2 regions of the Caulobacter sp. CCG-8 genome follow, and region 1 is predicted to be linked to the other one. Evidence: riboswitches for the same ligand, from Rfam matches in the RefSeq annotation. Region 1 holds a riboswitch; the other holds the start of a gene.
What was found. A riboswitch is a leader RNA that binds a small molecule or an ion and turns the genes downstream of it on or off. The one in region 1 is predicted to bind cobalamin.
Positions count from the first base shown of each region.

Region 2: linked by a shared signal. The riboswitch ahead of WAE60_RS02340 (TonB-dependent receptor) and the one ahead of metE (5-methyltetrahydropteroyltriglutamate--homocysteine S-methyltransferase) in region 1 are both predicted to bind cobalamin.

Region 1 covers NZ_JBBEUD010000040.1:9,475-19,819, forward strand. The annotation lists gene WAE60_RS23850 (FkbM family methyltransferase) at 1-348, shown strand, start outside; gene WAE60_RS23855 (hypothetical protein) at 353-928, opposite strand; gene WAE60_RS23860 (polyprenyl synthetase family protein) at 963-1,973, opposite strand; gene WAE60_RS23865 (methyltransferase) at 2,144-2,872, shown strand; cobalamin riboswitch at 2,925-3,153, shown strand; gene metE (5-methyltetrahydropteroyltriglutamate--homocysteine S-methyltransferase) at 3,273-5,600, shown strand; gene WAE60_RS23875 (nucleoside 2-deoxyribosyltransferase) at 5,687-6,250, opposite strand; gene WAE60_RS23880 (CAP domain-containing protein) at 6,300-7,124, shown strand; gene ilvC (ketol-acid reductoisomerase) at 7,192-8,211, opposite strand; gene WAE60_RS23890 (hypothetical protein) at 8,379-9,314, shown strand; gene WAE60_RS23895 (DoxX family protein) at 9,311-9,712, opposite strand; partial or broken gene WAE60_RS23900 (RcnB family protein) at 9,910-10,345, opposite strand, start outside.
Region 2 covers NZ_JBBEUD010000002.1:174,004-194,474, reverse strand. The annotation lists gene WAE60_RS02410 (TetR/AcrR family transcriptional regulator) at 1-37, opposite strand, end outside; gene WAE60_RS02405 (carboxylesterase family protein) at 235-1,869, opposite strand; gene WAE60_RS02400 (TonB-dependent receptor) at 1,906-4,182, opposite strand; gene WAE60_RS02395 (polysaccharide deacetylase family protein) at 4,407-5,192, opposite strand; gene WAE60_RS02390 (glycosyltransferase family 2 protein) at 5,202-6,038, opposite strand; gene WAE60_RS02385 (TonB-dependent receptor) at 6,184-8,667, opposite strand; gene WAE60_RS02380 (FecR domain-containing protein) at 8,739-9,746, opposite strand; gene WAE60_RS02375 (sigma-70 family RNA polymerase sigma factor) at 9,844-10,341, opposite strand; gene WAE60_RS02370 (hypothetical protein) at 10,544-11,011, shown strand; gene WAE60_RS02365 (molybdopterin-binding oxidoreductase) at 11,005-11,493, opposite strand; gene WAE60_RS02360 (TOBE domain-containing protein) at 11,503-12,273, opposite strand; gene modB (molybdate ABC transporter permease subunit) at 12,431-13,102, shown strand; gene WAE60_RS02350 (TauD/TfdA family dioxygenase) at 13,149-14,036, opposite strand; gene cobU (bifunctional adenosylcobinamide kinase/adenosylcobinamide-phosphate guanylyltransferase) at 14,127-14,645, opposite strand; cobalamin riboswitch at 14,695-14,895, shown strand; gene WAE60_RS02340 (TonB-dependent receptor) at 15,003-16,931, shown strand; gene WAE60_RS02335 (threonine-phosphate decarboxylase) at 16,934-17,917, shown strand; gene cobO (cob(I)yrinic acid a,c-diamide adenosyltransferase) at 17,917-18,537, shown strand; gene WAE60_RS02325 (ABC transporter substrate-binding protein) at 18,573-19,388, shown strand; gene WAE60_RS02320 (iron ABC transporter permease) at 19,385-20,365, shown strand; gene WAE60_RS02315 (ABC transporter ATP-binding protein) at 20,377-20,471, shown strand, end outside.

The sequences.
Region 1 (10,345 bases):
CGCGGCGAGCTCGGTCAAGTCGACGTGATGAAGATCGACATCGAAGGCATGGAATACCGCGCCTTCATGGGCGCCAAGGCGTTCATGGCCGAACAGAAGCCGATCACCTTCCTGGAATATTCGCCGGCCTTCCAGGCCGAGACCTCGCGCGCCGAGGGCTCGGCCCTGCTGAGCTTCTTCCTGGACCTGGGCTACGGCGTCGAGATCCTGCACCGCAAGAAGAGGCGCGAGGCCGTGAAGGGCGCGACCGCCGCCGAGGTGATCGCCAATGTCGACGCGGCCTGGAAGCGCCACGTCGAGGACGACAACGGCACCCACCTGGACCTGTGCCTGAAGGCGAAGGCCTAGCCGCCTACTTGATCAGCTGCCACTTGCGCGCCCACCGGCCCTTGCCGAAGCGCTTGAGGATCAGCAGGTAGAGGCCGGCATAGATCACCGTGCCGACGCCCACGAGGCCCATCGCCCAGGGGCCCGGCGCGTGCCAGGGCGGCGGGACCAGCCAGTTGTGCGGCGGGGCGGTCAGCTCCAGCCACAGCCCGCCCACCCAGGCCAGCGAGAACAGCAGCACGGCCGGATAGCGCAGGACCGGGCTCTTCTGGACCAGCAGCAGGAACTGCATGAAGGCCACGACCAGGCCGGCGGCGATCGCCGCGCCGGCCGTCAGCCAGCCGTTATGCGCCAGGGCCTTGACCCGCACGGCGGCCGAGAAGGCCGCCCACAGCGGGGCCCACAGCACCGGACCGAAGGTCAGCAGCAGGATCCCGAAGCCGATCACCACGCCCAGGCCGCCGCCGATCACCTTGCCGGCCGCCTCGCCCGCCTCGTGCGCATGGCCGTGACCGTGCGGGTCGCCGCTGGGATTGTCCGGCGTGGTCTTCAGCACGGTGTTGAGGGACGGCAGCGGGCCTTCCGGCGGCAGCGGAAGCATGTTGCTGAGCTTGGATCCCCCCGGCCCCATCGCGTCAGGTCCGTCGGCTGACCGCGAAGTCGGCCAGGCTTTCCAGGCTGGTGCGCCAGTCGTTGGCCGGGAAGCCCGACAGCGCGGCCTTGGCCTTGTCGGCGTAGCCGCCCGCCAGGTCCAGCGTGGCTTCCAGCGCGCCGGTGCCGACGATCAGCTCGCGGGCCCGGCGGAAGTCGGCTTCGGTCTGCTCGCGGCGGCCGATGGCCCGTTCCCAGAACTCGGCCTCGCGCGGGCCCGAGCGGGCGATGGCCAGCAGCAGGGGCAAGGTGGCCTTGCCTTCGCGGAAGTCGTCGCCGGCGTTCTTGCCCAGGGCCTCGGTCGTGCCGCCGTAGTCCAGGGCGTCGTCGGCCAGCTGGAAGGCCAGGCCCAGGTTCATGCCGTAGTCGCGCAGGGCGTTGGACTTTTCGGCCGACACCCCGGCCGAGACGCCGCCGGCTTCCGAGGCGGCGGCGAACAGCTCGGCGGTCTTGGCGCCGATGATCTCCAGATACAGGGCCTGGGACAGGTTCAGGTCGTGGCTGCGGGTGAGTTGAAGCACTTCGCCTTCGGCGATCACCCGGCTCGCACGGGCCAGGATCTCCAGCGCCTTCATCGAGTTGGTCTCGACCATCAGCTCGAAGGCCCTGGCGAACAGGAAGTCGCCGACCAGCACGCTCTGCGCCGCGCCCCAGATCAGGTGGGCCGCGACCTTGCCGCGCCGCAGCTGGCTGCCGTCGACCACGTCGTCGTGCAGCAGGGTGGCGGTGTGGATGAACTCGACGGCGGCGGCCAGCTTCAGGCAGGAGTCGTTGTCCGAGCCGGCCAGGCGCGCGGCGGCCACGGTCAGCAGCGGGCGCAGGCGCTTGCCGCCGGCGGCGATCAGGTGCTCGGCCAGGGCCGGGATGACCGGAACCTCGCTCTGCATGCGCGCGGTGATCAGGGCGTCGACCCCAGCCATGTCGGCGGCGGCCAGCCGCACGAGACGATCCACCGATCCCGGCTCCCGGGCGAGGGTCGCTGCAGCTGCGTCCAAAACCATACTCTCCCTGCTGACGCCCGCCGGAGGTCGGCTTGCGCCTCGCGTCCCTTGGGCTTGATCAGCCGTTGCGAGCGACAATGCTGGCGGGATAGGTCAGGGTCAAGGCGAGCACAAGGCTTGAAACGTTGCCGGACGCGTTACCCACATCCCCCGAGCCCCTCGCGGTGACCGAAGACGCCGTCCTGAACGGCCGCGTCAAGCTGCGCCAGGCCGTGGCGGGCTACCGGGCCGGCATGGACGCGGCCCTGCTGGCGGCCGCCTGCGACGCCGCCCCCGGCGACCGGGTGATCGAGGCCGGCTGCGGCGTGGGCGGCGCGCTGCTGGCGGCGGCGACCCGCCGTCAGGGCGCCCGATTCGTCGGGCTGGAGCGCGATTCCGCCGCCGTCGAGCTGGCGCGGGGCAATGTCGCCCTGAACGCCCTGGCTGATCGCGTCGAGATCGTCGCCGGCGACGTCGAAGCCGGCTTCCGCGCCCTGGACCGGCCCGTGTTCGACGCCGTGATCAGCAATCCGCCCTTCTTCGACGACCCCGCCGCCCTGCGCGCGCCCGCGCCGGAGAAGTCCGGCGCCTGGATGGCCGACGGCGGCCTGAAGGCCTGGACCGGTTTCTGTCTGAAGGCGGTGCGCGAGGGCGGGACCATCACCCTGATCCACCGCGCCGACCGCTTGGCCGACCTCCTGGCCCTGCTGGCGCCCAAGGCCGGCTCGTTCCGGATCCGCCCCGTCGCGCCCTTCGCCGACGCCCCGGCCAAGCGGGTGATCGTGCGGGCGACCAAGACCGGCAAGGCGCCGCTGGTGCTGCTGCCGCCCCTCGTGCTGCACGAACGGGAGGGATCGGGGCACTCGACCCAGGCGGAGTCGATCCTGCGCGGCGACGCGGCGCTCGGCTGGTGAAAATCATATAAGGATATCTTTATATCCCTCTTGACGGTCGGCTGGAACGGGCGCTCTCTAGGCTCGTCGTGGTCTGCGGACGTTCGCGTCCGGAGCTAAGAGGGAAGTCGGTGCGGGGGTGAAATCCCAAATCCGGCGCTGCCCCCGCAACTGTGAGCGGCAAGCCGCTGTCCGATACGTGTCACTGACGCGCCGAAGCTGGATCGGTGGCGTGTCGGGAAGGCCAGGACAGGGGCGCTGACCCGTGAGCCAGGAGACCTGCCCCGACAGATAACGTCCTCCGGCGGGGTGCCCGGTCTGGTCGCTTGCAAAGGCGCGGCCGGGGCGTGAGCACCCGTGCGCGACCGGCCGCGCGCGCCCCGATCAGCCTCCGCCCTCACACCGGCAGAGGCCTTTTGAAATGACCGTCACCGTCGCCACCCTGGGCTTTCCCCGCATCGGCCCGCGCCGCGAGCTGAAGCTCGCACTCGAGGACCACTGGGCGGGCAAGACCGACGCCCCTTCCCTGCTCGCCACGGCCGCCGGCCTGCGCGCCCAGGCCTGGAAACGCCAGAAGGCCCTGGGCGTGGATCACGTACCCAGCAACGACTTCTCGCTCTACGACCACGTGCTGGACGCCAGCGTGATGGTCGGCGCCATCCCCGCGGCCTACGGCCGGATCGGCGACGCCGTCGACACCGCCACCTACTTCGCCATGGCGCGCGGAACCCAGGGCCAGGTTAAGGCCTGTGAACACGGCCATGTCCATGGCCACGGCGCGGGCCTGCCGGCCATGGAGATGACCAAGTGGTTCGACACCAACTACCACTACCTGACCCCCGAGGTGTCGCGCGACCAGGTCTTCGCCCTGGCGTCCACCAAGCCGATCGACGAGTTCCTGGAGGCCAAGGCCCTGGGAATCCGCACACGCCCGGTGCTGCTGGGCCCGGTCACCTTCCTGAAGCTGGCCAAGAGCCGTGATCCGGACTTCTCACCCCTCACCCTGCTGTCGTCGCTGATCCCTGTCTATGTCGAGGTGCTGCAGCGCCTGACGGCGGCCGGCGCCGACTGGGCGCAGATCGACGAACCCTGCCTGGCCCTGGACCTGACCGAGTTCGAGCGCGGCGAGCTGCGCCGGGCCTACGGCCTGCTGACCCACGCCACGCCCGGCCTGCGGATCATGCTGACCAGCTATTTCGGAGCCTATGGCGACAACCTGTCGACCGCCGCCAACCTGCCGGTCGACGGCCTGCACATCGACCTGGCCCGCGCGCCCGAGCAACTGGACGCGGTGCTGTCGGCGGCCCGCGAGGGGCTGGTGCTGTCGCTGGGCGTGATCGACGGCCGCAACGTCTGGCGCGCCGATCTGGAGGCCCTGCTGGACCGCCTGGACCCGATCGTCTCCAAGCGCGGCGGCGACCGCGTGATCCTGGCGCCGTCGTGTTCGCTGCTGCACACCCCGATCGACCTGGAGTTGGAGACGGCCCTCGATCCGGAGGTCCGCCAATGGCTGGCCTTCGCCGTCCAGAAGATCGAAGAGCTGGCGATCCTGGCCAAGGCGCTGAACGAGGGCCGCGAGGCCGTCCGTCCGGCCCTGGAGGCCGCCTCCAAGGCCGCCGCGGCGCGTCGGGCCTCGCCGCGCATCCACGACCCGGCGGTCCAGGCCCGGCTGGCGGCCGTGACGCCGAAGGACGCCCAGCGCGCCGCGCCGTTCGCCCAGCGTATCGCCCTGCAGCAGGCCCGCCTCAACCTGCCGCCGCTGCCGACCACTACGATCGGCTCGTTCCCCCAGACCAGCGCCGTGCGCAAGGCCCGCGCCGCCCACGCCAAGGGCGCCCTGGCCGACGCCGACTACCAGGTCTTCCTGCGCGAGGAGACCGCCGCCGCCGTGGCCTGGCAGGAGGAGATCGACCTGGACGTGCTGGTGCACGGCGAGTTCGAGCGCAACGACATGGTCCAGTACTTCGGCGAGCAACTGGCCGGCTTCGTGTTCACCAAGCACGCCTGGGTGCAGTCGTACGGCTCGCGTTGCGTGCGGCCGCCGATCATCTACGGCGACGTCTCGCGTCCGCGACCGATGACGGTGGAGTGGTGGCGCTACGCCCAGTCGCTGACCGACCGGCCGATGAAGGGCATGCTGACCGGCCCGGTCACCATCCTGCAGTGGTCGTTCGTCCGTGACGACATCCCGCGCAGCCGGACCTGCCGCCAGATCGCCCTGGCCATCCGTGACGAGGTGCTCGATCTGGAGGCGGCCGGGGCCAAGGTCATCCAGATCGACGAGGCGGCCCTGCGCGAGGGCTTGCCCCTGCGCCGCGCCGATCGCCAGGCCTATCTGGACTGGGCGGTGGAGGCCTTCCGCCTGACCGCCTCCGGCGTCCGCGACGAGACCCAGATCCACACCCACATGTGCTATTCGGAGTTCAACGACATCATCGCCGCGATCGGGGCGATGGACGCCGACGTCATCTCCATCGAGACCGCGCGCTCGAAGATGGAGCTGCTGGACGCCTTCGAGGCCTACGCCTATCCGGCCGAGATCGGGCCCGGCGTCTACGACATCCACGCCCCGCGCGTGCCGGGGTCCGAGGAAATGGTCGCCCTGCTGGCCAGCGCCGGCGCGCGCCTGTCGCCCGGCCAGCTGTGGGTCAATCCCGACTGCGGCCTGAAGACCCGCAAGTGGGACGAGGTCCGCCCGGCCCTGGTCAACATGGTGGCGGCGGCCAAGGCCGCGCGGGCGGCGTTGTAGCCTGAAGAAGGGGACACACACTCACCCCACGGTCTTCGCCGAACTGGCTAGGCCTTGCCGTGAGTGTGTGTCCCCACCTTAATCCCCTACTCCGCGTACAGCGCCAGGGCGTCCAGGCACATCTCCAGGCCCGTCAGGTCGTGCAGCGGGTCATCGGTGATGATCACGAACAGCCGCCGGGCCTCGGCCCACAGCATCAGGGTCTCGGGCAGGCCGAAGTCCTCGACCACGCAGCCGTCGCCGTCGCGCCAGACGCCGTGCTCGTCGCGCTGGGCGCCGACGTGCACCTCGACGCGGTCGACATATTCGGCCTCGCTCTCGTCGGCGATGTTGACATAGGCCATGATCGGCCGCCCCAGCCCGGCCAGCACGCCGGCCTCGAAGGCGGCGGCGCTGGCGCAGGACGGGCCGCGGAACGGGGTCAGGTTGATGATCCCGGCGTCCGCCTGCCGCAGCTTGGCCATCCTCTCGGCGTACAGTTCCCGGGCCTGGACCTCGACATTGTCGGCCTGGGTCTCGACGATGGCGGGAGCGGTCAGGCCGGTGAAGCCGTTATCAGCACAGAGGGCGCGTTGGCGCGAACCTTGCGCCTCGGCGTCGGGAAGCCAGGGTTCGGGTCCGGCCAGCCAGATGGAACGTACGGGTCTCATGGCCCTTAGAACTTGCCGAAACGGGACGCTGTCAACCGCCTTGAGGACCATGCTCGCCCCCAAAACCGTCCTGGACCGCCGCACCCTGATCGCCGCGACCGCCTCCGCCCTGGTCCTGCCCGGGCTCGTCCCCGCCCGCGCCGGGGCCGCCATGAGCGACCCGTGGCTGGCCTATGACCGCCGCCTGCGCCGCCAGCTGGCGGAAAACCGGGGCGACTTCGATCCCGATTTCGAGACCGACCTGCACGATCTGGGCGACATCTTCCGGCGCGCCCAGGGCCTGGCCGCCCTGGCGCCCGATCCCGGCCTGACCCTGGCCGCCCGCGCCCACGCCGCCGACATCGCCCGCACCGGCGTCTTCGACCACATGACCCGCGAAGGGTTCGGCCCCGCCGCCCGCGTGGGCCTGCTGGCCCGCGACCTTGTGGGGGCCCCGGGCGAGAACATCGCCGAGCGCCTGAACGCCAGCGGCGCCGTGCGGCCCGACCAGATCATGGGCCAGTGGAAATCCAGCCCCGGCCACCGCGCCAACCTGCTGGCGCCCGGCTTCACCCACGTGGGCTACGGCGTCCTGCGCCAGGGCCGCGAGGTGATGGCGGTCGGCGCCTATGCCGAGGTCTCGGCCCGCCTCTCCGCCCCCGCCCCGCTGCGCGTGGCGTCGGTCGGCGTGATCGCCGCGGCCCTGTCCGGCGCCGTCCCGCGCATCGACCAGTTCTCGGTGTCCGAACCGGGCGGCGAGGCCCTGGTCGAGACCTATGTCGAGAGCCCCAACGCCCAGACCCTGCCGCCCGGCGCATGGCAACTGCGCCCGCACCTATCGACCGGGCCTCGGAAGTACCAGGTGGCCTGGGGGCCGGTCTTCGTGCTGGGGTGAGCGCACAACGAAAAACGGCGGGCCCTTTCGAGCCCGCCGTTCGTCGTTTCAGCGATGAAGCCGAAGCCTAGTTCTTGGCCACGTCCACCAGCTTGTTCTTGGCGATCCAGGGCATCATGGCGCGCAGGCGGCCGCCGACTTCCTCGATCTGGTGCTCGGCCGAGCGGCGACGAGTCGCCTTGAAGCTGGGCTGGCCCACCTGGTTCTCAAGCATGAAGTCGCGGACGAACTTGCCCGACTGGATGTCGTCCAGCACGCGCTTCATCTCGGCCTTGGTCTCCGGGGTGATGATGCGCGGACCGGTGACGTATTCGCCGTACTCGGCCGTGTTGCTGATCGAGTAGTTCATGTTGGCGATGCCGCCTTCGTACATGAGGTCGACGATCAGCTTCAGTTCGTGCAGGCACTCGAAATAGGCCATTTCGGGCGCGTAGCCGGCTTCCACCAGCACTTCGAAGCCGGCGCGGACCAGCTCGACCGTGCCGCCGCAGAGGACGGCCTGCTCGCCGAACAGGTCGGTTTCGCATTCCTCGCGGAAGTTGGTCTCGATGATGCCCGAGCGGCCGCCGCCGATGGCGCTGGCGTAGGCCAGGCCTAGGTCGAGGGCGTTGCCCGTGGCGTTGTGGTGCACCGCGATCAGGCAGGGCACGCCGCCGCCCTTCTGGTACTCGCCGCGCACGGTGTGGCCGGGGCCCTTCGGGGCGACCATCAGCACGTCGATGGTGTCCTTGGGCTCGATCAGGCCGAAGTGCACGTTCAGGCCGTGGGCGAACAGCAGGGCCGCGCCGTCGCGGATGTTGGGCGCGATGTCGTTCTTGTAGATCGCGGCCTGATGCTCGTCGGGGGCCAGGATCATCAGCAGGTCGGCCCAGGCGGCGGCTTCGGCCACGGTCATGACCTTCAGGCCTTCGCCCTCGGCCTTCTTGGCGGTCGGCGAGCCGGCGCGCAGGGCGACGGCCACGTTCTTGGCGCCGGAGTCCCGAAGGTTGAGCGCGTGGGCATGACCTTGCGAACCATAGCCTACGATCGCGATCTTCTTGTCCAAGATGCGAGCGAGGTCGGCGTCGCGATCATAATAGACGCGCATGTTTTTTCTCCAGGACTGGTCAAATACGGCCGCCCCGCGCAACGGCGAAGCGACAAAGGCCGGGCGTTTGAGCGTTTTTTTGCCGTTTCGTCAAGGCGATGACGACAGAACGTTGTGACCCGAAAGCCTCTGTGGCGACGTTTTAAGCCTTGAGGCGTTCCACCGCCATGGCCAGTCCGCGAGAAGCCCCCGAAGACGCCCCGATCGTTTCCCCTGAACCCGCCGAGGATCGCGCCCTTCGCGTGCTGCTGATCGCCGGCTCCCAGCGGCGGCACAACAGCTGTCCGGGCCTGGACTCCAAGGCTCGGGCGCTCATGCTGCGAATGGCCGCACGCCTGCCGGCCGCGTGGCAGATCGACACCGAGGACCTGGGCAACCAGCACGGCAAGCCCAAGATCCAGGCCTGCAACGCCTGCGTTTCCTCGTCGATGGCGCTCTGCGTCTGGCCCTGCAACTGCTACGGCCCGCGCAGCACCACCCAGCCCGACCTGATGTGGGACCTGGACCTCTATGGCCGACTGGCCCGCGCCGACGCCTGGGCCTTCATCGGTCCGACCAACTGGTACGGGCCCACGACCAATTTCAAGCTGATGTTCGACCGGCTGGTCTGCGCGGCGGGCGGCAATCCGCGTCCCGACCTGATCGACAAGAAGGACACCCTGAAGGCCCAGGCCCTGGAGCGCTCGCCCCAGTGGCGGCGGCTGACCCGCAACCACCTGGAGGGGCGCACGGCCGCCTTCTTCACCTATTGCGACGGCGGGGCCAACGAGATGGCCGAGGACGGGCGGCCCAGGCTGGTCAAGGAGAAGGCCTGGTTCGATCCGAAGAAGGAGCCCTACGCCGACGAGCGGCTGGCCTATCAGGGCCTGGTCTGGCAGTGCCGCTACAGCGGGATCGAGGTCCCGGACGAGCTCTGGACCGCCGGGGTGTTCGGTGAAGGCAAGCCCTATGCCGACGACCAGGCCGACGACATGATGGCCGAGGCCGATCATGTCGCCCAGTTCGACGCCTGGGTCGAACGCTTCGTCGCCCATGTGGTCCCGAAGGGGATCGTGGCCACCAAGGACGACGAGCGGGCGGCGAAGTCGACGACGAACGTCTAGGCGGTCGCCCCGTCGCGCCACGGGAACAGCGCCCGCAGCGCCGGGGTCCGCAGCCACAGGCCGCCCCACATGAACAGGCCCAGATAGATCGAGAACAGCTCGTGGCTGAACAGCGGGTTCTCGACCCGCACCTGGGTGGCCATGGCCCCGCCCAGCAGACCGGTCATCAGCACGGCGCCCAGCAGGGCGGTGCGCGGGAACAGGTACAGGGCGACGAAGGTCAGCTCCATGATCCCGATCATCAGGACATAGTCGGCCTTCCAGCCCAAGGCCGTCAGGGTGTCGGCCGCCACCGGCATGCCGGTCAGTTTCGGCAGGACGGACGCGCCCAGCATGAACAGGGCGAACAGGCCGGTCAGGACGCGTCCGGTCCAGACCATGGGCGAAGCTTTCAACATCGTCGTTCCTTTCGAGGCCGCGACACGGCGGGGAAGGCGTTGCGCCTGGGCCCCTAGGACGCGCGTTCGGCCCGCCGGCCGACACGCCGCCTCGAAAAACTTCACCGCCCTGGCCTTGGCCCGCGGGCGACCGCGAGAAACGACAAACCCCGGGCGGATGGGAATCCGCCCGGGGCTCGCTCAGGACAGGACCGGTCCTACCAGAACAGGCCGTAGTCGACGCTCAGCACCTGGCCGCTCCAGACGTCGACCAGCAGGGCGTCGTTGCCGACGCGGACCCACTCGCAGCCGACCGGCGGATACGGCAGGCCGTACTGCCAGGCGTCCAGGTAGTAGGACGACCCGTACCAGCCGCCGGGCAGGTAGTCGCCGAACGACCAGTGGCGCACGTAGAAGCCGCGCGGATAGCGATAGGCCGGGGCGCGATAGCGCTGCACGGCGCGGTAGGACGGACGGTACTGGCGCTGGTCGTAGCGCGGGCGGTCGTTGTCGCGGTCGCGCCAGCGGCCGTCGCCCGGGCGCGGACCGGGACGGCCCTGGTCGCCGCGTCCGGGACCACGGTCCCAGCCGCCGCGACCGTCACGGCCGTCACGATCGCCTCGGTTCTGGTCGCCGCGATTCTGGTCGCCACGA
Region 2 (20,471 bases), on a different contig from region 1:
AGAACAGATATTCGGCCGCGTCGAGGATCTGCTCCATCGTCTCTGCGCGTTGCTCCGCCTTGGTGGAGCGCTGCCGGGGTTTCACGTCTTCGGGCACTAGACTTCTTTCCGTCTCAAGCTTGGGAAATCGGATGGGACAAGACTCATCCGCCCCCTAATTTGAATCTCGACCTCATCTTGGCGAACTTGCCGGTGGACGCCAGAGGCATGTGCGGTCGGCGGACGATCCCATCGTCAGCATCGCGGGTCCGCCGCCGGCAACGGCGGCGAAAGCACGCCCACGTTCCAGTTCCAGGGGACGCCGCCCTTGGCCCGGCGACGGCAGACGACCAGCTCGTTCAATTCGTACATGCCCGGCATCACGTTCTCCCCAGGCTTCGGGGCGTCGGCGAAGGCCATGTAGGCGCGGTCGGCGCCGTAGGCTCGCCACGCCGGCCGGCCCGCCGCGCTGGGGACGCCGTCGCGGGCGAAGGCGGTCCAGTAGCCGACCATCGCGTCCGACAGCCCCGCCTCCTCCGGCGTCGCCGGAATCCTGGGCCAGGCCGGCGCCGTGCGGTCGGTCGTGCCGAAGACGTAGGGGATCTCGCTGGCGTGGAAGGCGTGCAGGCCGGCCGCCTCGGCGGCGGGATAGCCGTGGTCGAACAGGTAGAGGTAGCCGGGCTGGCCGACGGCCGTCTGCTTGGCGACCAGGCGCTCGGCCGTCCAGCCGTAGAGCGCGTCGCGCGGCGTCGCCAGCACGCTTTCGGCCAGGTCGGTCGACGGATAGAGCTTCAGATAGGCCTGCGCCAGGTCGCCGTAGCGCTTGCGGATTTCCGCCTCGTAGGTCGCCGCGTCGGCCGGGACCGGCGGCGCCAGGACCCGCAGCGAACGGATCTCGCCGCTGTTGAAGCCGGCCAGGATCGGCACGCGGGCCTGTTCGCCCAGGTCGAACACGTCGACCAGCTGGCGCGGCAGCACGCGGCCGTCGATCGTGCCGAACGGCGCATAGCCGGCCTTGGCGGCCGCGTCGGTCAGCTCGCCGGGGCTCATCGCCCGCAAGGCGGCCAGGTCCTTGGCGCCCAGCTTGTAGGCCACGTAGGTCCCGACCGTCTCCGCCGGATAGTCGCCGAACGTGGCGGCCCGCAGCTGCGGGGTCGAGATCATGTAGGCGCTCTGGCTGATCGCCTTGTGGAACAGTCCACGGGCCTGCGGCGCGGCCATCAGGTACATGACGCTGAGCCCGCCGGCGGACTCGCCGGCGATGGTCACGTTGGCGGGGTCGCCGCCGAACGCGGCGATATTGGCCTTCACCCAGCGCAGGGCGGCGATCTGGTCCAGCAGGCCGTAATTGCCCGACACGCCCTCGCGCGATTCCTTGCTCAGCTCGGGATGGGCCAGGTAGCCCAGCACGCCCAGGCGATAGTTGATCGACACCACCACCACGCCCCGCTCGGCCAGCCTGGCGCCGTCATAGATCGGCTCGCTGCTCGCGCCCGTGGTCAGGGCCCCGCCGTGGATCCACACCAGCACCGGGGCCTTGTCCGCCTTGGCCGGGGTCCAGACGTTCAGCGTCAGGCAGTCCTCGCTCATCGGCCCGACGTCGCTGGTGTAGACGCCGGCGGGGCCCTTGGGCTGATAGCAGGCCGGGCCGAACGTCGTGGCGTCGCGCACGCCCTTCCAGGCGGACGCTTCGGCCGGCGGCCGCCACCGCCGCCAGCCGGTGGGCGGGGCCGCATAGGGCAGCCCCTTGTAGACGTTCAGGTCGCCGACCGCCGCGCCCTGGACGGACCCGGCCGAGGTGCGGACCACCGGCCCGGAAGGCTGGGCCGACACGGGAGCCGCCGCCAGGAGCGCGACGGCCAGGGCTAGGCCCCGGGGAAGCAACGACATGGGAAGTCCCTCCTCCTGGCGCCCGCCCTCGCCGGCCTAGAAGTCGTAGCCCAGGCGCACGCCCACCGTCCGCGGCCGCAGCGTGGCGTAACGGCTGGCGAGGAACGCCTCGGGGTGGACATAGGTGATCGAGTGGTTGTCGAAGAGGTTCTCGACATAGGCCGCGACCGTCAGGCGATCCATGGCCACGGCGAAGTTGGCGTTGACGTTCTCGTAGGCGTCGGTGAAGCCGTAGGTCGGGCTGACCACGCCCGGCTGGCCCGGCACGTTGGGGAACGAGCCCGGATAGTTCCCGACATGCTGGAACACCACCGAGGCGTTGGCCCGGGCCTTGGGCGACAGGTCGAAGCCGTAGTTGACGTACAGCGAGCCCTGGAAGTGCGGCGCGGCCAGGCGGGCGTTGTCCACCGCGCCGGAGATCGCCGCCTCGGCGGGGGTCAGCTTGGTCACCTTGGCGTCGTTGAACGAGCCATTCAGCCCAACGCTCAGGCCCGTGGCCGGGGCGACCACGACCTCGAACTCCACGCCCGTGCTCTTGGCGCCGCCGATGTTGGTCGCGAACTGGACCGAGTCCGAGACGCGGTTGGCCTGGACCTGGATATTGCTCCAATCGATCAGATAGGCCGCGACGTTGGCGCTGAGCACGCCGTCGAACCAGCGGCCTTTCAGGCCGACCTCGTAGTTGGTCAGGTCGTCGGAGTCGGCGCCGTAGGGGATGATCAGGTCGCTGGGATTGACCACGCTGGGCCGGCCGGCGAAGGCGTTGACCACCGGGGTGCGGAAGCCCGTCGAGATCGTCGCGTAGCCGGTCATGTTGGACGACGGCTTGTACGACAGGCTGACCTTGTAGGACGGCTTGGTGGCCTTGGCCTTGACGCCGGCCGCGGGCGGGATCGGCACCATCGCCAGCGGACCCGAGATGCCGAAGAGCGCATAGGTCAGATAGGCGCTGTTGTAGCCGCCCTCGGTGAAGCCCTGGGCGTCGGTGCCGCCGTAGCGCATGCCGGTGGTCAGCCAGAGCTTGTCGTTGATGTGGTAGGTCAGCTCGCCGAAACCGGCCAGTTCGTGCGAATTGATGTGGGTGTACTGGCGTTGATAGTACTCGTCCGGCAGGCCGGTGATGCCGTGGGACGCCAGATACTGCGGCGAGGACCGGTAGAAGTAGTCCACGTCCAGCCGGCGATCGAGATAGAAGCCGCCGATCACCCAGTCGAACTTGCCGCCGGGGTCGGACGCCAGGCGCGCCTCCTCGACGAAGGTGCTCTGGTAGCCGTTGGCGTCGAGGCCGAAGGCGATGCCCGCGGCGCCGAAGGTGCCGGCCAGATCGACCCAGAACTTCTGGTCGAACATCGAATAGGTCGACGAGCTGGTCAGGTGCGCGCCGTCGAACTGGTAGTCGACCGTGGCGTTGTAGCTGGTCAGCTTGCCCACGAAGAGGTCGGGCCGGTCGGAGATGCGCTTGTTGCGCCCCAGCGAGGGGATGATCAGCGAGGAGTCCTTGGGATTGCTCTTCTCGTAGGAGGCCAGCAGCTTGACCGACAGGCGGTCGGTCGGCTTCCACAGCAGGGTCGCGCGCCCGCCCCCGTCGACCAGGGTGTTGGAGTTGTGGATCCCGGTCCCCAGGTTGTCGACATAGCCTTCCTCGTGCCGGTAGAAGCCGACCACGCGCAGGGCCAGCTCGTCCTTGACGATCGGCAGGTTGACCATGCCGTTGTAGCGCTGGCGGAAGGAATCCGACCCGGTCAGGCCGAAGTCGACCAGGGCCGAGGCGTCGTATTCGTCGAGATCGGGGCTCTTGGTCAGGATGCGCAGCGCGCCCGACAGCGAGCCGGACCCGAACAGCGTGCCCTGCGGGCCGCGCAGGAACTCGACCCGCTCCAGGTCGTACAGGTTGGGGTCCAGCACCGTGGTGTTGCCGATCGTCGAGATCGGCAGCTCGTCGATATAGATCGCGACCGTGCTCTGCAGGTTGGCGCCGTAGCCGTTGGTGGCCACGCCCCGGGCGGTGAAGTTGTTGAAGTTGGCCGTGGGCTTGTTGAGGACGACGCCGGGCGTCTCGCGCGCCAGGCCCTCGTAGCCGACGATGCCCTTGGCCGTCAGGTCCTTCTGCGAGAAGGCGGTGACGCTGAGCGGCACGTCCTGCAGCTTCTCATTGCGGCGGGTCGCCGTGACCACGACCTCGTTGAGCAGCGTGTTGTCGGATGAGCCGGCGGCCTTGCCCTGGGCCTCAGGAGACGCGGTCTGGGCCTGGGCGGCCACGGACGTCGACACCAGCGCGGCGGCGCACGCCGTCGCGAGAAGAACTACCTTCATGCGCTTATCTCCCCGTGCGCCGATCGTGAATGCCGACGCTTATGACAGCGAGGCTGCACCCGAGGTCGCCGCCTGTCAACACTCACTATCATGAGCGTGAATATTCGTGTCCGCATGAAGGGCCGACGACCGATCGAAACCGGAAAGCCCGGCAGGCCTTTGTCGTGTAAGGATTTTCCCCCGCATCGCAGTGCGCGGACGGATCGGCGGCGGGGCGCCCTGCCCTAGCTGGCCTTGAGCGAAACCTCGACGCCGGCGATGGTCGCGCCGGGCATGGCCCGGCGGATGGCCGCGCGGGCAACCGGCCGGGCGACCGGCAGGAAGGCCTCGAGGAAACGCCAGGCGCCCTCGTCGTGATCGAGGTGATGGGTCAGCAGGCCCAGCGGTTCGTTCCACGCCCCCGCCACGCGGCGCTCGGCCAGCAGCCGGCGGGCCCGCATCAGGAATCGGACCGCGCCCCGGAAACGCGGCGCCGGCTTCCAGCGCATGACGTCCAGGTGGGCGTCGAGGCGCTCGGGCTCGGCGGGGCTTCGCATCTCGCCATAGCAGGACAGGCCCAGGTCCCGCAGGCCCAGCGCGCGCTTCAGGGTCGGATGGGCGTTGTTCCACGGCGGCACGAACAGGCTGGGCCTGACGCCGGCGCGGCGGAACACGTCGATCGCCGTGCCCAGGTCGGATACCACGTCGGCCAGGCGATCCAGGTCGTTGACCTCGCCGGAGGGCCAGCCCGGCGGCGCCCGGTTCTCGTGCCGGAAGCCGTGGATGGCCAGTTCCGCGTTGGGGATCGCGCGGCAGGCCTTGGCCAGGGCCGCGATATCGCCGTCCGGCACGGCCGCGAGCGTGATCGGCGCCTCGAAGCGGACGGAAAGAGCCAGCAGGCGGTCCAGCGCCGCGGTGGGTCGGCGCGCGTCGTCGTCCCGCCACCAGAACACCGGCGCATGGCCGCGCGCCTTCCAGCGGGCCAGCTCCGGCCCGATCAGGATCGCGATCAGAAGGCGATGGAACGACACGATCAGCGCCTAGGCCGAATGACCCAGCCGGGTGTCCTCGACGGTCAGGCCGATCACCGCGCCGCCGCTCGAACGCACGGTCTGGACGCCGTTCAAAGCGCGGATCTCGCGCGCCTTCAGGTTCGAGAGCAAGGGATAGAGGCCGGCCATGATGGCGATCAGGAAACCCATGTCGCCCTCCTTGTAGCCCTTGCGCGACACGTAGCACTTGTAGAACCGGCGCACGCCCCGGAACAGATCGTCCCACAGGCTCTTGATCTTGCCGCTGTCGGCCAGGTCCTGGCCGCGCAGGGCGGTATAGCGGTTCAGGCGCTGGACCATGTCGGCGATGTCGTCGTCGACCTTGTGCAGGATGGCGTTGTGCAGCCGGCCGCCATAGACGCCGGTGAAGATGGTGCCGGGATGGACCCGCTCGCTCTTCCAGCTCTTCACGCCCCTGCGGAACAGACGGGCCACCGACGACGCGCCGAACGAGCCGCCCCAGCCGTGACGCACCAGCTGCGCGCCCACGTAGTTGTCCACGGGCACCTGGTGCCAGTCGGCGGTCGAACGGGCGACGGTCTCGCGGATTTCCCGGGCCAGGGCCGGCGTCACCGCCTCATCGGCGTCCAGCTCGAGAATCCAGTCGCCGCGACAGGCCGCGACGCCGGCCTCCTTGCGCAGCCCCTCGACGGGGAAGATGCCCGAGACGACCCGCGCGCCCATCTTCCGGGCGATGGCTTCGCTGCGGTCCGTGCAGCGGTCGGCGACCACGACGATCTCGTCGCAGAACGCCAGGCGCTCCAGACACTCGGCCAGCCGCGCCTCCTCGTTATGGACGCAGACAAGTCCTGACAGGACAGACATGGAATTTCCCCGACTTGGGGGCGCCTTCCGAATCTGCCCCCGTCAGAGAAGAGACGTCGCCAAGCTCAGGGAACCTCAGAACTTTTTCCGCGTTCGCGCGAGACGAACCGACCGGCGTCCGTACCGGGAGCTTGGCCGGAGGGGGCTAAAAGTCCCGCGAAACCAGCAGGCTCCAGGTGCGGGGCCGCAGTGGCGTGACCTGGCGCACCTGGCCGAAGCTGAACGGATTGCCGTAGGCGAAGGTGTCGCTGGAGGCGTTGGCGGGATTGGTGACCGCCAGGGTCCAGCTCCAGTCGCGGACGGCCAGCTCGGCCGAGAGCCGGCCGGTGACATAGCCCCCCATCGACGGGGAAAGGCGACGATCGAAGGTCAGGCGCGACTGGCCCACATATTCGACCTCGGTGGTCAGCACCAGGCGTCGGCTGGCGGTCAGGTCCTTCTGATACCGCATCAAGGCCCCGGCCGAGACGTCCGGCACGCCCGGAAGTTCGCTCTGGGCCGCCGAGGCGAAGTTGGGATCCACCTTGCTCAGCCGGGGACGGTTGAACAGGGCGTTGACCTCCAGGGTCAGGCCTTGGGCCGCCAACATCGTGGCCTCGACCTCCAGGCCGGTGTTGCGTCCGTCGCCGACATTGGCCGTGTAGGACAGGCCCGAGCTCAGATACTGGTCGGTCTGGATGTCGGTCCACACGTCGTGGAACAGGGCCGTGCGCAGGATCATGCGCCCCTCCCACGGCCGGACGCTGGCGCCGATCTCGTAGTTGCGCAGATGGTCGGGCTTGAACGAGGCCCGCAGGACCGACGGCGCGGCCAGGCCGCCCGAGTTGAAGCCGCCCGAGCGATAGCCTTCCGAGGTCAGCAGATAGACCAGCCCGCCGCCGTCCCACGTCCGCTGGAGCGAGAATTTCGGCGAGATGCCGGTGAAGCGCGCCTTGCGGTCCATGTCGCGCGACTGCCCCGGCGGCGGGGACACGACCATCGAGGTCGTGTGGACCTCGCTGCTGAACGCGCGCCCGCCCAGGCTCGCGGTCCAGCCGCCGCCCAGGTCGTAGGCGGTCTCTCCATAGAGCGCCAGTTCACGCCGCCGATCGCGGCGCGCCTCCAGATAGATGAGGCGCGAGGGATCGTAGGCGGTGCGGGCCCGCAGTTCGCCGTCGCTGTCCTCGAGGCTGGCCAGGCCGTACAGCCCGACCAGCCAGCGGAAACGATCGCCGTCGGGGGACGACAGCACGGCGTCCTCCACCAGCATCCGCACCTTGCTGGCCTCGTCGAACAGGCCGACATCGACCGAGGCCGCGCCGACGCCGTTCAGGGCCGCGGTGGCGTCGAACCGGCTGGCGAACCGGTGGCGGACATAGCCGGTCGACGACACGAACCGCCCCCAGTCGCCCGCGCCCGTGATCGTCACCGCGCCCTGCTGCAGGACGTTGTCGTGGGTCTCGCGCACCTGGTTGGCGCGCTTCTGGCCGCCCAGGCCGGGCGTGGTGTACTGGCTGTCGGTGGCGTGCAGGTCCTGGCGGGCGCCGGACACCGTGACCGACCAGTCCGGATCGATCGCCACCGAAACGGCGGCCCGCCCGCCGAGGCGCGTGGTGCGGTCGACGTTCGAGAGGCGCAGGTTGACGTCGTCGACATAGCCGCCGTCCACGTCGCTGTAGGCCACCAGACGGACCGCCGCGCGGTCGGTGGCGACCGGCAGGTTGAGGACGCCCTCGACCCGGCTGCTGGGCGAGCCGGATTCCGTGGCCGCCGCGCCGGCCAGGACCGATCCCGACCATTCGTTCAGCACGGGCTTGGTGGACACGATCCGGTAGACCCCGCTGAGCGATCCGCCGCCGTAGAGCGCGCCCTGGGGACCGCGCAGCACCTCCACCCGGTCGACGTCGATCAGGCGCAGGTCCGGATCGGGCGCGTTGTAGGTCAGGGGGATGTTGTCGAGATAGGTGCCGACGGTCTGCTGGGTGCGGCCCGTGAAGGTCCCGTCCGACAGTCCGCGCAGCATGATCTTGTTGCGGGCCGCGCCGAGGTTGGTGGTGATGAAGCCCGCAGCCTGCTGGGAAATGCTGGTCGTGTCGATCGCGCCGGTGTCGCTGAGCCGTTCGGCCCGGATCACGCTGACGCCGCCCGCGGCGGCCCCCAGGCGCGTCGGGCGCTTGGTGGCGGTGACGATCACCCCGTCGAGCGCGGCGACGGTCGCCGGCGCCGCCGGGGCGATCGCCGGCGGCCTGGCGCGAGCGGCCGGCGGGGCGGGCCGGATGACCACCGTGGCGTTGTCGAGAATCTCGAACCGGCAGGGCGCGTCGGCCGTCACCGCCTCCAGCGCCTGGCGCAGGGTCAGGCTCCCGAACACCGCCTTGCCGCGCCCCGGACACGACGAAGCGCCTCCGAGGGTGACGCGCGCCTGGACGCCGAGATCGATCAGCGCCTCGGATCGGGGCTTGGCGGGGATCTTGAAGGCGAAGCGGGCCGGCGCGGCCTCCGCCGTTCCAGCCGGGACCAGGCCGACCAGGACCAGGCTCGAGGCCATCGACAGGAGGAAGAGGCGCGGCAGGCGGCCGACGGCGAACGCTCCGGAACGCTCCGGTTCGTCAGATCGAAATCGAAGCTGGGATTCCGTCTCCGAAATCATCGGGCTCCAGCTCTATCCCCCTAGAGCTCAAGCTTCGCGCTTCGAACGATTCCAGGCCCCTCAGCAAGGCTCTAGCGCGCCCGGATCACGATAGCGTCTTCGGTCGTCGTCGTTTTGACGGGAAGCAGGTGTGACAGTCGATCGACCATCGCATCCTGTTCGTCGACGATCAACACGCCGGAAAGTCGCATATTGGCGACCTCGGCGTCGCCCAGCTTCACCGGACGCGGGAAAAGCCGGTTCATGTCCCCGGCGATCTGTGAAAGCGGCTGGTCGCGATAGATCAGCCGGCCCTGGCGCCAGCCCGCGATTTCCTCGACGGCCACCGCCTGGAGTTTCGCGTCCGCCGCCCGGCCCTCATGGTGGGAAAGCCCCTGCCCCGGCTTCAGCCGGAACGGCGTGGCGCCGGAGGCCAGGTTGGGGCGCACCTCGACCAGTCCGCGCTGGACGTTGACCGCCACCTGGCCGTCGCGACGGCGGACGTCGAACTGGGTGCCGACCACCCGCACCTGGGTGTCGCCCGCCGCGATCAGGAACGGGCGCGAGGAATCCTTGGCCACGTCGAAGAAGACCTGGCCGTCGTCCATCTTGATCCGGCGCGCATGGCGCTCGAAGCGAACGGTCACGCGCGAGGCGGCATTCATGTCGATCCGCGAGCCGTCCTCCAGGGCGATGGCCCTGCGCTCGCCGACGCCGGTCACGTAGGTGGTTTCGCGGCCGCCGATCAGGCCCTTGCTGGGCACGAGGACCGCGCCGGCCACGAAGGCGGCGGCGATCGCGGCGCCGGCCGACCAGATCCAGACCCGTCGCGCCGGTCGCAAGGGGACCACATTGGCCGCCAAAGGCGTGCTCAGCGGCGCGCCGGCGGGCGCGGCCTCCGCGAAGCGCGCGTCGAGGTCCAGCCCCTGGTCGAAGGCGAGCGCGTCGTCATAGGCCTGGGCGTGGGTCGGCGAGGCCGTCAGCCAGGCGTCGAACGCCAGCCAGTCGCCCTCGGTGACCGTCTCGCCCTGCAGGCGGACGAGCCACGCGATCGCGGCCTCGGACGTCTCGGCGTCGATGTCTGTTTGGGCGCGCGTCATTTCGCTCCGTCCCGACGCCACGTTGCGCCCTCGCAAGGATAAGACGTCACCAAGTCGGCGGAACCTCCAAAACCCGTTCCAGAAACAATAGCCGCGCTCATGACAGCTTCGCCATCAGCGCCTTCAGGGCGGCGCTTACATGTTTTTCGACCGAACTGCGACTGACCCCCATGGCGGCCGCGGTCTCAGCGTGACTGAGACCGTCCAGCTTGTGAAGCTTGAAGGCGCGCGCGACCTGCGGCGGCAGGGTGTCGACGGCGGCCATCATAAGTTGCAGGCGCTGCCGGCCGGCCACGACCTCCTCGGCCGACGGGATGTCGGCCACCTGCTGGTCGCCCAGCACGACGCCTTGCAGGCTACGCCATCCGCCGTCGCGCGCGCTGGCGCGGGTCTGGCTGCGCAGCCGGTCAAGCATCAGGTTGTTGGCCATGCGGAACAGCAGGGCCGAGCCGTCGCCCTCGACCTCCACCTCGCCCAGGGCCTGCACCTTCAGGAACAGGTCCTGGATCAGGTCCTCGGCTTCGCTCACCGAGCGCAGCCGAGCGGCGAAGACGCGCACCAGATTGGCCCGCTTCTCGCCGTACAGCCGGGCCATCGGCGTGATCGTCGAAGATGGGGCGGGCAGCTCGGACTCCAAAGACTCAGTGCGGCGAACAGGTTGCGGCGAGTCCTTAACCTAGGCCGCTGACGCCCGCCGGTCCAGCGCACCGAACGCCCCCTTGTTGCGATTGACTCGCAACAAGATTGACGCCTAGATGGTGCGAACCATTCGCAACAAGCTCCGCACGGAGACCGGCATGACCCCCACTTCCACATCCCTCCGCTGGACGATCGGTCCGACGGTCGGCGAAAAGCTGCTCCTCAGCGCGATGCGGCACTGGGCGGTGCTGCGGTCGGCGGGCGAGTCCCCCGCCCGCATGGTCGCCCAGGCCCTGGCCTTCCGGGCGTCGAACCGGACCGGCGGCCTGTTCGTCGCCTGGATGCAGTCGGTCGAGGCCAGCCTGCGCCGGCCGATCCAGGTCGAATGCCCGGCCTGCGGCGGCATCTCCACCGACGAACAACGGCTGATGGTCTCGTGCGGCTTGGCGGGAACCGCGACGGCGACGGGCGAGGCCCTGCTCGAACCGCTGCTGATCGATTCCCAGCCGACCATGGTGCTGGCGCGCGCCCTGAACGCCGCCCTGCGGGTCGACGGCTATCCCCTGCCCGTCCGCTTGCGCGACGAATCCGCGGAGCCCGCCCCCGAGCCGCCGACCTTTCACTGAGGCTTGGCGGCGGCCAATCGAAGCACCTCGATCTCGCTGACCATGCGCGCCGAACGCGCCGGCCGCAGGTCGCCCTCGGCCACCAGCTTGAAGGCCCCGTCCTTGCCGCCCAGCGGCGCGCCGTCCGCCTTGTCGGCCAGGATGACGCGGTTGGCGCGGGTGCCCGGGTCCAGCTCGGCCAGGCCGAACGCCACCTGGTAGCCGTCGGACGCCTTGACCAGCACCACGTCGGCCATCTCCGGCCCGTGGATCGCCTTGCCGGTCGGGGTCCCGACCTTGGCCAGCACGTCGACCAGCAGCGGCCCCTCGTAGACGTGCTTCTCGCCGTGGGCGTCGAAGGCGACGCTGACGCGCGGCAGGGCGGCGATGTCCGCCGCGCTGAAGCTGGCCGCCTCGCCCGAGGGCCCTTTCAGGGTCAGGGTCTGGGCGAAGGCCCCGGTGGCCAGGCCGGCGAAGCAGAGGGCGAGAGCGAAGGCTTTCACGAAGCGATCCTATTCGACGGCGAGGATGACGTTGGAGGGCGCGACGGTCGCCACGGCGCGGTCGCCGACGCCGGGCGCGCCCGAGACGGGTACGGTCGCGACCAGGGTCTTGCCGGCCGACAGGCCCAGCCGCACCTCGCTGACCTCGTGCCCGTCCTCGCGGTCGGCGACGATTCCGGCCAGCCGATTGACCTCGCCCTCGGGCGCGTCCTGGGCGGCCAGGACGACGAAGCTGGACTTGATCAGGGCGACGACGGGCTTGCCGACCGCCAGGTCCAGTTCCTCGCGGCTGCGACGGGTGATGATCGAGACGATCTCGACGCCGTCGCCCAGGTCGATCGTGACCCTGGCGGTCACCTCGCCGTCCTCGATGGCCGCGACGATCCCTCGCAGCGCGTTGCGGGCGCTGGTGCGCAGGCCCAGGCTCCAGAACACGTCCGACGCGGCCAGGCCGGCCTCAAGCCGCGACAGGGCCGCGCCGATCTCGCGCTCCACCTCGCGGAACGCCCGGATCACGGCCTGGCCGCGCGGCGTGACCACCGCCGCCCCGCCGGCCTTGCCGCCGGCGTTGGCGACCACCAGGGGCGCGTCGAACAGGTTGTTCAGCGCCTGCACGCCGTCCCAGGCGCCCTTGTAGCTGAGGCCCAACTGCTTGGCGGCGGCGCTGATCGATCCCAGGCTCTCGATGGCCTCGATCAGCGCCACGCGCTCCTGGCCCACCCGCGCCAGGCCGCCGCGGCGCAGGATCAGGGACGCGCTCAGATCGCCGTCGTTGGACATCGGAACCTCATGCCGCGCCGGGCCGTCGCCCAGGCCCTGACCTAGGCCGTGACCTAGGCGCGAAACCTCGTTATGTAAATCGACTACATAACCGAAGGTCCGGTCGTCCCGAAGCCATGCCCTCTCCGCCGCCGACCAAGATCGAGGCCCGCTGACCATGCTGGAGATCGCCTGGCTGACGGCCAAGCTGGCGGGGATCACCACGGTCCTGTTGCTGATCCTGTCCACGCCCCTGGCCTGGTGGCTGGCCCGGGGGCGTTCGCGCTGGCGGACGCCGGTCGGGGCGCTGGTGGCCCTGCCGATCGTCCTGCCCCCGACCGCCCTGGGCTTCTACCTGCTGATCGCCCTGGGCCCGCAGAGCCCGCTGATCGCCCTGCTGCACCCGTTCGGGGTGCGCACCCTGGCCTTCACCTTCCAGGGCCTGGTGATCGGGTCGCTGATCTATTCGCTGCCGTTCGCCGTCCAGCCGCTGCGCAACGCCTTCATCGCCCTGGGCGACGAACCGCTGGAGGCGGCCGCCACCCTGGGCGCCTCGCCCTGGAGCGCCTTCCTGCGGGTGGCCCTGCCCCTGGCCCTGCCGGGCTACGCCGTCGCCGCCCTGCTGGTCTTCGCCCACACGATCGGCGAGTTCGGCGTGGTGATGATGCTGGGCGGCGGCATCCCGGGCCAGACCGAGGTGCTGTCGATCGAGATCTACCGCCTGGTCGAGGCCCTGGAATGGGACAAGGCCCACCAGCTGGCCGGCGCCCTGCTGGCCTTCGCCTTCCTGGTGATGCTCAGCCTGCTGCTGATGGAACGCCGGGTTTCGGCAAAGACTTCGCGGGTTTAACTCGACCCGCTCATCCCGGCGTTCGCCGGGATGAGCGGAGAGTAGATCAGAACGGCACGTCGCCCTGGATCGTCACCCGCTCGACGATGCGTTCCTGCGGCCAGTAGTCGAGGATGGCGTAGTGCTGGGTGGCGCGGTTGTCCCAGAAGACGATGGCGTTGGGCGTCCAGCGGAAGCGGACCTGGTATTCGGGGGTCTTCACCCGCTCCAGCAGCTCGGCCAGCAGCTGGGCGGCCTCGTCCTCGGGCAGACCCAGGATCCGCGTCGTGAAGACCTTGTTGACGAACAGGTGCTTCTCGCCGGTCTCGGGATGGGTGCGGACCACGGGGTGGGCCTGCACCGGATGGGCCGCCCGCAGCTCCTGCCGCTTGGCCTCGTCCACCCGGTAGCCGTAGCTCTGCAGGATGTCGTGCTCGGCCTTCAGGTCGGCGATGCGGTCCTTCAGCTTGTCGGGCAGGTCGCGATAGATGGCGGCGGTGTCGGCGAACAGGGTGTCGCCGCCCAGCGGCGGCATGTGGCGCATGCGCAGCACCCCGCCCATCGACGGCGCGGGGCGGAAGGTGACGTCGGTGTGCCACTTGTTGGCGGCGCGGACGATCGGCACGATCTCCTCGCGCAGCTTCATGCCGTCGGCGGCCTCGATGTGCAGGATTTCGGGGAAACCGGGCACGTGGGCGGTGACAGGATGCCCCTCCAAGTCCCCGAAATACCGGCCGAAACGGACATGGTCCTCATGGCTGATGTCCTGGTCGCGGAAGAACACCACCTTGTGGCGCAGCAGCGCCGTGCGGATGGCCGCCACGCTCTCCGGCGTCAGCGGCTGGCGCAGATCGACGCCTGAGATCTCGGCGCCAAGCACCGTGCCGGCGGGCGTCACGGTGAGGCCGGCGTAGTCGGGCGTTTCCGAAGCGGTGATCGGGGTAAAGGCGTTCATGGCGTCCTCCCGGAGCGCCGCCCATCCGCGTGAGCGACTGCTGTTATCCACACCCTAGACGTGGAATTTCAGCGCTCAATCGAGTTTTTCTCATTTCAGCCGAAGCGTAAGGCCGGCCACGACCAGGGTCACGGCGTCGGCGGCCTGGGCCAGGGCCTGGTGCAGCCGCCCGGCCTCGTCGCGGAACCGCCGGGCCAGGGCGTTGTCGGGCACGATGCCGAACCCGACCTCGTTGGACACCAGCCACAGCGCGCCCGGGAACCGCGCCGCGCTCGCCGCCAGCTCGGCCGCGGCCGCCGCGAGGTCGTCGCGATCGTCCAGCATCAGGTTCGACAGCCACAGGGTCAGGCAGTCGACCACCACCACGTCGCCGGCGCCCAGGCCGTCCAGCGCGGGAGCCAGGTCCGCCGGCGCCTCGACCGTGGTCCAGGCCGGGCCGCGATCCGCCCGATGCCGGTCGATGCGTTCGGCCATCTCCGAATCGAAGGCCTGGGCCGTGGCCACCATCACCAGCCGGCCGCCGGTTTCCGCCGCCCTGGCCTCGGCCGCGCCTTGCGCGAAGGCGCTCTTGCCGGATCGGGCTCCGCCCAGGACGAGGGTGAACGACAAGACGTGCTCCAGATTACCAGTCAGATTGACCGTGTGCGGCGCAACATATAGTGCAGCTCTCGCGACAGGTTCCTCGAAAGAGGATGAAAAGGGAACTCGGGTGCGAAACCCGGGCTGCCCCCGCAACTGTAAACGGCGAGCCCGCGTGTCTTATGCCACTGGCGCTTCTCTTCGGAGCAGCGCTGGGAAGGCGACACGCATCGGCCTTGACCCGTGAGCCAGGAGACCTGCCCGTCGCGGTCGTCCTTCGTCCGGCCGGGGTGCGCCGTACGATGGGGTTCTTCCCCCGAGGCGACATCGTCGGGCCGGTCCGAATCTTCGGACCAGCCTTCGTTGCTGCGCACGGAGGATTTGAACATGCGCTCTATTTCCGTCCTGGCCCTGGTGGCCGCCCTTCCCGCTCTCGGCTTGCCGAGCCTGGCCCTGGCCGCTGAAACCGCCGACGACGCCAACGCGGTCGACCAGGTGGTCGTCACCGCCGGCCGCGCATCCGACAAGCTGTCCGAAACGCCCGTCAGCACCACCGTCATCACCGCCGAGACCCTGCGCCAGCGCCAGGCGGTGGTGGTGTCGGACCTGCTGTCGCGCACGCCCGGCGTCACCGTCACCCGCAACGGCGGCGTGGGCGGCTCGACCCAGGTCCGCATCCGCGGCGCCGAGACCGACCAGACCGCCGTGCTGATCGACGGCGTCAAGCTGAACGACCCCTCGTCGACGGGCGGCGGCTACAACTTCGCCACCCTGCTGGCCGGCGACGTCGACCGCATCGAGGTGCTGCGCGGTCCCCAGTCCACCCTGTGGGGCAGCCAGGCCATCGGCGGCGTGGTCAGCATGATCACCAAGACCCCGGACGGTCCGCTGTCGGGCGACGCCACGGTCGAAGGCGGCTCGCGCGCCACGGCCTACGCCCGCGTCGGCGTCGGGGCCGGCGGCGACTGGGGCGGCTGGCGCCTGGCGGCGGGGTCCTACACCACCGCCGGCGTCTCCAACTTCGACGAGGCGATGGGCGGCAAGGAGAAGGACGGCTACCACAACACCGCCGTCAGCGGCCGCCTGGACCTGAAGGTCGCCGAATGGGCGACGCTGGACGCCCGGCTGTCCTATGCCGCCGGCCGCAACGAGTTCGACGGCTTCCCGGCGCCGGCCTTCGCCTTCGCCGACACCGCCGAATACGGCAAGACCAAGGAGCTGGTCAGCTATCTGGGCACGCGCCTGTCCAGCTTCGACGGCGCGCTGGAGAGCCGCATCGGCTACGCCTACACCCAGACCGACCGCGACAACTACAACCCCGACCAGGCCGTCACCACCAAGACCTTCGACGCCCGGGGCACCGACAGCAGCCTCGAGTACCAGGGCACGTGGACGATCAATCCGGTCTGGCGCGCGGTGTTCGGCGCAGAGACCGAGCGCACCTGGTTCCGCACCGCCGCGCCGTCCGACTTCGACCCGAATCCCGCGGCCGACCGCCACGCCACCGGCATGGACAGCGTCTACGGCCAGCTGCAGGCCAAGCCCGGCGCGGGCCTGACCCTGACCGGCGGCGTCCGCTACGACGACCACGACACCTTCGGCAGCGCCACCACCTTCCAGGCCGGCGCGACCTGGACCCCGAACGGCGGCGCGACGATCTTCCGCGCCAACTACGGCGAAGGCTTCAAGGCCCCGTCGCTGTACCAGCTGTACAGCGACTACGGGAACACGGACCTGAAGCCGGAAGAGGCCAAGAGCTGGGACATCGGCGTCGAGCACAGCGTCCTGGACGGCCGCCTGCGCGGCTCGATCACCTATTTCGACCGCGACACCACCAACCAGATCGACTTCCTGTCGAACAACACCCCGCCCAATTTCGGCGGCTACGCCAACACCGCCAAGACCCGGGCCGACGGCGTCGAGGTGGAAGGCAGCTTCGAGGTCAATTCGCTGCTGACCCTGTCGGGCAACTACACCAACATGGACGCGGTCAATAAGTCGGCGGGCGCCAACTACGGCAAGGACCTGGTGCGCCGGGCCGGCGAGACGGCCTCGGCCGACGCCGAGCTGAGCCTGCCCAACGGCCTGACCGGCGGGGTGACGATGCAGTATGTCGGCCATAGCTTCGACAACGCCGCCAACACCCGGCGGCTGAAGAGCTACGTGCTGACCGACGTGCGGGTCTCCTATCCGATCAACGACACGTTCGAGCTGTACGGCCGGATCGAGAACCTGTTCGACCAGCAGTACGAGACCCTCTACCGCTACGGGACCCTGGGCCGCGGCGCCTTCGCCGGCGTGCGGGCGAGGTTCTAGCCATGGCCACGCCGGCGGCCCTGCTCGGCCACGGCGGACGCCTCGGCGCGGCGCGGACGGCCTGGCCGGACGCGCCGACGCCCTGGATCGACCTGTCGACGGGGATCAATCCTCACCCCTATCTGCTCCCGGCGTTCGCGCCGGAGACCTGGTCGCGGTTGCCCGATCCGGACTCCCTGCGGACCCTGGAACGGGTCGCGGCGACGGCGTTCGGGGTCGAGGATCCCGCGCGGGTCGTCGCGGCGGCCGGCAGCGAGGCGTTGATCCGCCTGCTGCCGCGCCTGCTCGAAGGGCGGCGGATCGCGATCTCGACCCGCACCTACGGCGGCCACGCCGAGGCCTGGCGAGGGGCCGGGGCCGAGATCGTCGACCCCGGCGACCGGTCGGCCGACCTGCGCGTCCTGGTCAATCCGGACAACCCGACCGGCCGCGTCGTACCGCCCGACCAGGTCCTGGACCTGGCCGACGGACCGCTGTTGGTCGACGAGGCCTTCGTCGACGTCGATCCGTCCGGGTCGGTCGCCGCGCTGGCCGGGACGTCCGGCTTCGAGCAACTGATCGTCCTGCGCTCGTTCGGCAAGTTCCACGGCCTGGCCGGCGTGCGGCTGGGCTTCCTGATCGCCGAACCGGCCCTGGCCGCCCGCGCCCGCCAGGCGCTGGGCGACTGGCCGGTGTCGGGGCCCGCGATCGCCGCCGGTCTGGCGGCCTATCCCGACACCGCCTGGGCGGCCCAGACCCGGCTGCGCCTGATCGAGGACACCGTGCAGCTGGACGGCCTTCTGCGCCGCGCCGGGTTCGAGATCGCGGGCGGGACGACCCTGTTCCGGCTGGCGCGGGCCGCCGACGCGCCGCGCCGGTTCGAGGCCCTGGCCCGGGCCGGCATCCTCACCCGCCCCTTCCCCTGGGACGAGACGCTGATCCGCTTCGGCCTGCCCGGCGCCGAAGAGGACTGGCTCCGCCTCGCCGACGCCCTGGAGACCCTCTGATGAGCGAAGACCCGAACGTCCAAGACCTCAACGCCAAGCACGCCGAAGCGATGAAGGCCCTGAAGGCCGAGCGCGACGCGATGATGGAGACCAAGACCCTCGAGAAGGGCCTGCTGCTGGTCCATACCGGCGATGGCAAGGGCAAGTCGTCGGCCGGCTTCGGCATGGTGGCGCGCCACCTGGGCTGGGGCCTCAAGGTCGGCGTCGTCCAGTACATCAAGGGCAAGTGGAAGACGGGCGAGCGCCTGTTCTTCAAGAAGTTCCCCGACCAGGTCCGCTACGAGGTGATGGGCGAGGGCTTCACCTGGGACACCCAGGACCGCGAGCGCGACATCGCCGCCGCCCGCGCCGCCTGGCTGGTCTCCCAGGAGATGATCGCCGACCCCAAGCTGGATTTCGTGCTGTTGGACGAGATCAACATCGCCCTGCGCTACGACTATCTCGACATCGACGAGGTGGTGGCGGTGCTGAAGGCCCGCCCCAACGACAAGCACGTGTGCCTGACCGGCCGCAACGCCAAGCCGCAACTGCTGGAGATCGCCGACCTGGTCACCGAGATGACCCTGGTCAAGCATCCGTTCGAGCAGGGCTTCAAGGCCCAGCGCGGGGTCGAGTTTTGACCGGCCTGACGCGGAGGACGGCGGTCGGCGCGGGCTTGGCGGCCGGCCTCGCGGGCGGCGCGGCGAGCGCCCGCGCCCTGCCCCGCGTCATCTCGCTCAATCCCTGCCTGGACGCCGTGCTGGTCCACGTGGCCGACCGTCCGCAGGTCGTGGCGCTCAGCCACTACGCCCGCGATCCGCAGCAATCGAGCATCGCCAAGATCGCCCTGACCTATCCGATGACCTACGAGAGCGCCGAGGAGGTGATCGCCCTGCGGCCCGACGTGGTGCTGACCGCCGCCCATTCCTCGCCCGCCACCCGCGCCGCCTTGAAACGGCTGGGCATCCGCACCGAGCTGTTCAAGGTGCCCAACAGCTGGGTCGAGAACCAGGACCAGATCCGCCGCATCGCCGAGGCCGCCGGCCACCCGGAACGGGGCGAGGCGCTGATCGCCCGGGTCGAGGCGGCCATGGCCAAGGCCGCGCCGCGTCCGGGAACCCGTCCGGTCACCGCCCTGGTCTTCCAGCCCAACGGCTTCGCCGCCGGCCACGGCACCCTGGTCGACGAGATGATGCGCCGCGCCGGCTTCGTGAACGTCGCCCAGCGCTACGGGCTGAAGAAGTGGGGCAACGTCTCGCTGGAGCGCCTGCTGGCCGATCCGCCCGAGGTGCTGCTGGCCGGCCAGGCCGCGCCCAACGCCCCGACCTGGGCCGAACGCATCCTCAACCACCCGGCCCTGGCCAGCGTCTCGCCGCGCATGACCCGCGCGGTGTTCCCCGAGCGGCTGCTTTATTGCGGCGGTCCCGGCCTGATGGACACCGCCGCCGCCCTGGCCACCGCCCGCCGACAAGTCCTGGGAGCCGCCGCATGACCAAGCGCCTTCTTCTGCTGGGCGGGCTCTGCCTGCTCGTCGTGCTGCTGAGCGGGCTGTCGCTGATGGCCGGCCGTGTCTGGGTGCCGTGGAGCGCCTGGTCGTCGGCGAGCCACGACCCGCGCTGGGCGATCATCTTCGAGCTGCGCCTGCCCCGGACCGTCCTGGCGGTCGCGGTCGGCGCCGCCCTGGGCCTCTCCGGCGCGGCCATGCAGGGCTACACCCGCAACCCGCTGGCCGATCCCGGCGTGCTGGGCGTGTCGTCCATGGCGGCCCTCGGGGCGGTGATGACCATGTATCTGAGCCTCGGCCTCTCCACGCCCTGGCTGCTGTTCGCGGCGGCCATGATCGGCGCGATCGTCGGCGTGGGGGTCATGCTGGTGCTGGCGGGCGGGACCGGCGGAACCATCACCTTCATCCTGGCGGGGGTGATCCTCAACACCGTCGCCAGCGCCGGGGTCGCCCTGGCGCTGAGCCTGGCCCCCAGCCCCTGGGCCGCGCAGGAGATCATCAACTGGCTGCTGGGCTCGCTGGCCGACCGCAGCGCCGACGACGTCTGGCGCGCCCTGCCCTTCATCGCCGTCGGTTCGGGCCTGATGCTGTTCCTGGGCCGGGCCCTGAACGCCCTGACCCTGGGCGAGACCGGCGCCAAGGCCCTGGGCGTGGACCTGAACCTGACGCGCGTGCTGCTGGCCGTCGGCGTCGGCCTGGCCTCGGGCGCCAGCGTGGCGGTGACGGGCATGATCGGCTTCGTCGGCCTGATCGTGCCGCACCTGATGCGGCCGTTGGTCGGCCACCAGCCGGGGGCCCTGCTGGCCCCCAGCGCCGTGGCTGGAGCGGTCCTGGTGCTGGCCGCCGACATCGTGGTGCGGCTGACGCCTTCGGCCGCCGAGGTCCGCCTGGGCGTGGCCATGGCCGCCGTGGGCGGGCCGTTCTTCCTGGCCCTGCTGATCTCGATGCGCCGGAGGCTGGCATGAAGGAGAGCGGCATGAACGATCTCGTCGCCGAAACCTTGACCGTCGCCCTGGGCGGCCAGGCGGTGCTGGCCGGCGTGAGCGCCCGGTTCCGTCCGGGAGAGGTCAC